DNA from 2 places in the Micromonospora sp. NBC_01392 genome. Region 1 is predicted to be linked to the other one. Evidence: predicted binding sites of a transcription regulator. Region 1 holds the regulator's gene; the other holds the start of a gene.

Region 1 (3,391 bases):
TACCAACTCGGCGAGCGTCTGCTGCGGCCGGCTCTGGTCGCGGTCGCGGACCCGGAGTAGTGCCGACCCGTGACGTCCCGCCCGCCCGCACCGGGCGGGCGGGACGACCGGGATTCGACCCGTGGAAGGGGGTGGACCGGTGAGTTCCAAGGACTGGATCGAGAAGGACTACTACGCCGCGTTGGGCGTGGACAAGTCCGCCTCCTCGGACGAGATCAAGAAGTCGTACCGGAAGCTGGCCCGGGAGTCGCATCCGGACCACAACCCCGGTGATGCCGGGGCCGAGGAGCGGTTCAAGACCGTCTCCGAGGCGTACGCGGTGCTCGGCGACGAGAAGAAGCGTCGCGAGTACGACGAGATGCGGTCGCTGTTCGGCTCGGGCGCGTTCCGGCGCGGCGCCCGCGGCGCGGGCCAGTCCGGGGGCGCGCCGTTCGACGTCTCCGACCTGTTCGGCGGTGGCGGTGCCGGCGGTGGTGGCGACGCCCGGTTCGGTGGCGGCGGCTTCACCGACCTGTTCAGCACGATCTTCTCCGGTGGCGGTGCCGGCGGCGGGGCACGCCCGCGCGGTCCGGCCCGGGGCCGGGACGTCGAGGCCGAGGTGGCGCTGGACTTCTCCGACGCGGTCCGCGGCGTCACCCTGCCGCTGACCCTGCGCGCACCAGGGGTCTGCGACACCTGCCACGGCAACGGCGCGAAGCCGGGTACCACGCCGGTGGCCTGCCCGGTCTGCCACGGCGCCGGGGTGACCACCCGCAACCAGGGGTCGTTCAGCTTCTCCGAGCCGTGCCGCAACTGCCAGGGCGTCGGCACGATCGTCGAGGAGAAGTGCCCGGAGTGCCACGGCACCGGCGGGGTCACCAAGACCCGCACGCTGACCGTGCGCTTCCCGGCCGGGGTGGCCGACGGCCAGCGGATCCGACTGGCCGGTCGCGGCGAACCCGGCGACCGGGGCGGCCCGGCGGGAGATCTGTTCGTGCACGTGAAGGTGCGCCCGGACGAGCTGTTCGGACGCACCGGGGACGATCTGACCCTGAACGTCCCGATCACGTACGCCGAGGCGGTGCTCGGCACCGACCTGCGGGTGCCGACCCTGGACGGCACGGTGACGTTGCGGGTGCCACCGGGTACCCCCGCCGGGCGGGTGCTGCGGGCCCGCGGCAAGGGCGTCGTACGCAACGACGGCCGCGCCGGTGACCTGCTGGTCACGCTCGACGTGGTGGTCCCGGCGAAGGTGTCGGACGAGGCGCGGGCGGCGCTGGAGACCTTCGCGGCACAGACCCCGCCCGCCGCGCGGGAACATCTCGACGCGCGGGTACGTCGATTCAGTTGACGGCGGCAGCGGAGGTGAGCGGGCATGTCGGAGGAGTACGTCGGCTCGGGTGACCCGGCCTACGAAGCCAAGATTCTGATGATCTCGGTGGCGGCGCGGATGGCGGGCATGCACCCCCAGACGCTGCGCCAGTACGACCGGCTGGGCCTGGTGCAGCCCGGCCGGGCGGCCGGCGGCGGTCGCCGGTACAGCGTCCGGGACGTGGTGCTGCTGCGCGAGGTGCAGCGGCTCAGTCAGGACGACGGGATCAACCTGGCCGGGGTCAAGCGGATCATCGGGCTGGAGCGGCTGCTGGAGGAGGCGCAGCAGCGGGTGGCCCGGCTGGAGGCGGAGCTGGACGCCGCGTACCGGCGGATCGCCGAGCTGGAGTCGCTGGGTGGCTTCCCCCGCGGCGACCTGGTGCCCACCAACCGCACCTCCACCGCGCTCGTGGTCTGGCGTCCCCGCCGTACCCCCGATCGCTGACACCTGCTGCTCGCGCTCGTTCGAGGGCCGGCACGTCCCCGCTGTTCCCGGGGCCGTTGCCGGCCTTCCGTCGTCTCTCCCCTTGCCCCCATGGCTGCAGAGCAAGTGGGTGGAACGCCATGGGTGTCTCCCGGCCGCGGAGGGCTCCATGGCGTTCCACCGGTGCCGGCCGGAGGTTGCGGAAGTGGGAGTGCGGCGGAGTGGATTCCACTAGGCTTCCGATCAGGGATGAAAGCCCTGAAACGGAATCCGGGCTGGCGGGGGGAGCCATGGCGGAACCGGCGAAGAAAGTGGCGGAACGCGCGGAGGAACGCCTCGAGAAGGTGGCCGAGAACGTCAAGGAGCGGTTCGACCGGGTCACCGAGGGCCGCTTCAGCGACAAGGTCAAGGAAGGGCGCTTCGCCGACCAGACCGACCACGGTGTGGACCGCGCCAGGGACGACGAACGGCGCAAGAAGCAGGGCGGATCGACCTGACCGATCCGTCGACGTGCGGGCCGGGACCCACGGGGGGTCCCGGCCCGTTCGCCATTTCGTGCGGGCCGGACGCCACTCGGCCCACCCTGACCGGCGATCATGAAGTTGGCGGCATCGGTGGAGATCGACACCGCCGTCAACTTCATGATCACGGCGGAGGTGGGGTCGGGGGTTGGGGGTTGGGCGGGGTGGGTCAGAGGCGGCGGTTCTCGCGGACCAGGCCGCCCTCGCACCAGTCGCGGTAGACGAAGAGATCCGGGCGGGCGAGCAGCACCCGGCTGTTGTGCGCCCAGTTGCGCATCAGGTCGTCGCCGGTCCGTTCGGCCTGCTCGACCAGCTTGCGGAAGCGGCGTTTCGGGTGCGCGCGGAAGTTCGTCCGGATGCCGTCGGCGGCGTAGATGTAGAGGCAGTGCAGCGCGAACCGGCGGGCCGGGCAGGACCGGTCCATGGCCAGGTCGAACAGCGTCTGCACCAGGTGGTCACCGGCGACCAGCAGGTCCCAGTCCGGCGGCATGGAGGCCAGTGGCACCGAGTCCGGTTGGTACGCCCAGGCCCGCAGCTCGGCGGGGGAGGGATCGACCGGGTTGGCGAAGCCGTGGAACGTCTCTTCCCGCACGTTCACCGGCCGACCTTCCGCTGACGCTGACGGGGGCTCCGGCCACCCGCGGACCCTGGCTGCTGGGGCGACACGTTAACGCGCTTCGGCGGAGCAGTGGTAGACCTTCCCGGAACCAATTTGACAACCGTTGGTCGGGCCGGACCGGCTGAGCAGCCGATCAGGCCCGGCCTCGGGTCAGTCGCCCACCGGCACCGTGACCGGTCGGGTGGCGGCGGCGCGTCGGCGCAGCCACTGCTTGAACCACGGAGTGTCCGGCAACCGGGCGAGCAGCGGACCGGTCACCACCGTGATCAGCACGTACGCGGTGGCGAGCGCGGCCAGCTTCGGCTCCACCGGGTAGACGGCCGACACGGCCAACCCGGCGATGACGATGGAGAACTCACCGCGCGGGGTGAGCGCCAGGCCGGCCCGCCAGCGTCCGGGCTCGGCGATCCCGGCCCGACGAGCGGCCAGGTAGCCGGTGGCCACCTTCGTCGCCATGGTCACCACGGCCAGCAGGAA
Region 2 (3,391 bases), 3.3 Mb from region 1:
GCGTCACCTCGCCGGTCATCCCGAACTCGGGCCGCACCGGCCGGCCGGTGACCAGGGACGCCAGCGCGGTGACCATGGTGATGCCGGCGCTGGGACCGTCCTTCGGCACCGCGCCCGCCGGGAAGTGCACGTGGATCCGCCGCCCGGCGAGGGCATTCGGGTCGATGCCGAGCCGTCGTCCGTTGGAGCGCAGGTAGGACAGCGCGATGTGCGCCGACTCCTTCATCACGTCCCCGAGCTGACCGGTGAGGGTCAGGCCCGGCTCGCCCTCCATGCTGGTCGCCTCGATGAAGAGCACGTCCCCGCCCGCGCCGGTGACGGCCAGGCCGGTGGCCACGCCGGGCACCGCCGTACGTTCGGCCGACTCCGGGGTGAACTTGGGCCGACCCAGGTAGCGGGCCAGGGTGGCGGTGTCGACGCGGACCGGCGCCGGGTCGGACGCCAACGCCACGGTCACCTTGCGCAGGATCTTCGCCAGCGCCCGTTCGAGCTGCCGGACGCCGGCCTCCCGGGTGTACTCCCCGGCGATCAGCGCCAGCGCCTCGTCGGCGACGGTCACCTCGTCGGCGGTCAGCCCGGCCCGCTCCTGCTGCCGGGGCAGCAGGTGGTCCCGGGCGATGGCCACCTTCTCGTCCTCGGTGTAGCCGTCCAGCGTGACCAGCTCCATCCGGTCCAGCAACGGGCCGGGGATGTTCTCCACCACGTTGGCGGTGGCCAGGAAGAGCACGTCGGACAGGTCGAGGTCGACCTCGAGGTAGTGGTCACGGAAGGTGTGGTTCTGCGCCGGGTCGAGCACCTCCAGCAGGGCCGCCGCCGGGTCGCCGGAGTAGCCGACGGCCAGCTTGTCGACCTCGTCGAGCAGCACGACCGGGTTCATCGAGCCGGCCTCACGCAGCGCCCGCACGATGCGGCCGGGCAGCGCGCCGACGTAGGTGCGCCGGTGGCCCCGGATCTCGGCCTCGTCCCGCACCCCGCCGAGCGAGACCCGGACGAAGGTGCGACCCAGCGCCCGGGCCACCGACTCGCCCAGGCTGGTCTTGCCGACGCCGGGCGGGCCGGCCAGGGCGAGCACCGCGCCGGAGCCGCGTCCGCCGACCACGCCGAGGTTGCGCTCCGCGCGGCGGTTGCGCACCGCGAGGTACTCCAGGATGCGGTCCTTCACGTCGGCCAGGCCGGCGTGGTCCGCGTCGAGCACCGCCCGGGCCGCGGCCAGGTCGGTGTTGTCCTCGGTACGCGTGCTCCACGGCATCTCCAGGACCGTGTCCAGCCAGGTACGGATCCAGCCCGCCTCGGGCGAGGCGTCGCTGGCCCGCTCCAACTTGCCGACCTCGCGCAGGGCCGCCTCGCGGACCTTGTCCGGCAGGTCGGCGGACTCGACCCGGGCCCGGTAGTCGGCGGAGCCGTCCGGCTCGTCCTCGCCGAGTTCCTTGCGGATCGCGGCGAGCTGCTGCCGGAGCAGGAACTCCCGCTGGGACTTCTCCAGCCCTTCCCGGACATCGGTGTTGATCTGCTCGGTGACCTCCTGCTCGGCCAGGTGCTCCTTCACCCAGCCGACCAGCAGCTCCAGCCGGGCGGTGACGTCCGGCGCGGCGAGCAGCTCGGTCTTCTGCGCCAGGCTGAGCCAGGGCGCGTAGCCGGCCGAGTCGGCCAGCTCGGAGAGGTCGGTCATCCGCTCCATGGCGTCGATGACCTGCCAGGCGCCGCGCTGCTGGAGCACCGAGGTCATCAGCGCGCGGTACTCGCGGGCCAGTTCCCGGGCCCGGCCGGCCGGCGCGGGTTCGTCGAGGGTCGTCGCCTCGACCCAGAGCGCCGCACCCGGGCCGGGCACGCCGGAGCCGATGCGGGCGCGGGCGATGCCGCGCACCACGGCCGCCGGTTCGCCGCTGGGCAGTCGGCCCACCTTCTCGAGGGTGGCGACCACGCCGACCGAGCCGTACTCGCCGTCGATGCGGGGCACCGCCAGCAGCGTCTTGTCGCCGGTGGCGCGGGCCGCGTCGACAGCGGCCTGGGTGGTCGGGTCGAGGGTCACCGGGACGACCATCCCGGGCAGCAGGACGGCGTCGGTCAGGGGAAGTACCGGAAGAGTTGCCATCGAACACCTGCCATCAGTTGGTTGAGCGTGTCTGGCTCAAGTAACAAACCGTGCACCTTGTTCCGGCTTGTGACCCACGCCACGTCCACCCGCTCCGACCCTATTGCCGGTCCATCGTTTACCCCGACCCGCCGAATAGAAAGTGTCGGGTATTGTTGCGGAATTACCGCCAGGTAGGTCAAACTCTTAGCCACACCCCGCCCGACACAGGGAGTAATGGCGATGGCAAGGAAAGTAATCACCGTTCTGACGGACGACCTCGACGGCGGAAAGGCCGATCGGACCGTCGAGTTCAGCCTGGACGGCGTGGCCTACACGATCGACGTCTCCGACGAGAACGCGGGCGTCCTGCGTAAAGCGCTGGACCCGTACATCAACGCTGGCCGGCGCATCGGCCGCGGACCAGTCGACGCCGGCCGCGCGGCGCGGCGCGCCACCCGGCCGAGCACCTCGGGAATGGACCGCGAGCAGAACCGCGCCATCCGCGAATGGGCCGCCAAGAACGGCTACGAGATTTCCGAGCGCGGGCGCATCCCGGTCTCCGTGGTGGAGGCGTACAAGAGCCGCTGAGGCTCCCGGTTCACGGTCGGGCGCCACGGGGTCACGCTGGGAATCAGCGGGGCCCCGACCGGCTTTTTCGGTCGACAATTTTCATCCGGCTCGATCGACTCGGCAGCAACTTTCTCGACGCGCGCACCGCGCGGTGCGTGACCCTGCCGTACCCAGCCTTTCGCGCTGACCGCAGCGACGACGCGGCCGGTGCACGGGCCGCCACCCGGGTCCCGTCGCCGGCACCCGGGGGCCGCCGGACGGTCGGGCGGACAGCGCCGCCGCGTGCTTCCTCGACGGCGGCGAGCCACCGGCCGCACACCGGGGCGACGGCACCGGCGACCCAGCCCGGAAGGCCCACCGACGACTCGGCCCGACCCACCCGCGAAGCGGCCGGAGCCGCCCGGGCGTACCCGGGCGGCTCCGGCCGTCGGCGTGCGGGTCAGTTGACCTGGATGCGCACCACGTCGATGGCGGGGGTCTGGTTCGCCCGCTCCATCATCGGGATCCGGTGCGAGCCGTCGCCGGCCCAGACCGAGCACTGGGCCAGGCCCGAGTCCGGCAGACCCGGGATCTGGATCAGCACGTCGTCCGGCTGGGACCCGCCCCGGCCGTCCTCGGTGGCGACGAAGAAGGCCGGCACGTCCTGCGGGTTCGGGGGCTGCCGGGTGCTGCCGAGCATCCGGCACGCGGTGTGGAAGTGACCGCGGACCAGACCCTGGTCGTTGAGCAGCGAGCTCTCCAGGTAGT

What was found. Region 1 encodes HspR, which represses chaperone genes until heat shock. Its sites were predicted from a motif close to TTGAGTNNNNNNNACTCAA; they were not measured.
Region 2: lon (endopeptidase La) is a predicted target of HspR. The motif match lies at 2,114-2,132, and genes of this name have one in related genera.

The regions. Positions count from the first base shown of each region.
Region 1 covers NZ_CP109549.1:404,071-407,461, forward strand. The annotation lists gene grpE (nucleotide exchange factor GrpE) at 1-60, shown strand, start outside; gene dnaJ (molecular chaperone DnaJ) at 140-1,330, shown strand; gene OG767_RS01850 (heat shock protein transcriptional repressor HspR) at 1,355-1,795, shown strand; gene OG767_RS01855 (hypothetical protein) at 2,065-2,271, shown strand; gene OG767_RS01860 (hypothetical protein) at 2,465-2,893, opposite strand; gene OG767_RS01865 (cation:proton antiporter) at 3,065-3,391, opposite strand, start outside.
Region 2 covers NZ_CP109549.1:4,190,159-4,193,549, forward strand. The annotation lists gene lon (endopeptidase La) at 1-2,092, opposite strand, end outside; gene OG767_RS18265 (Lsr2 family protein) at 2,315-2,662, shown strand; gene OG767_RS18270 (hypothetical protein) at 3,084-3,391, opposite strand, start outside.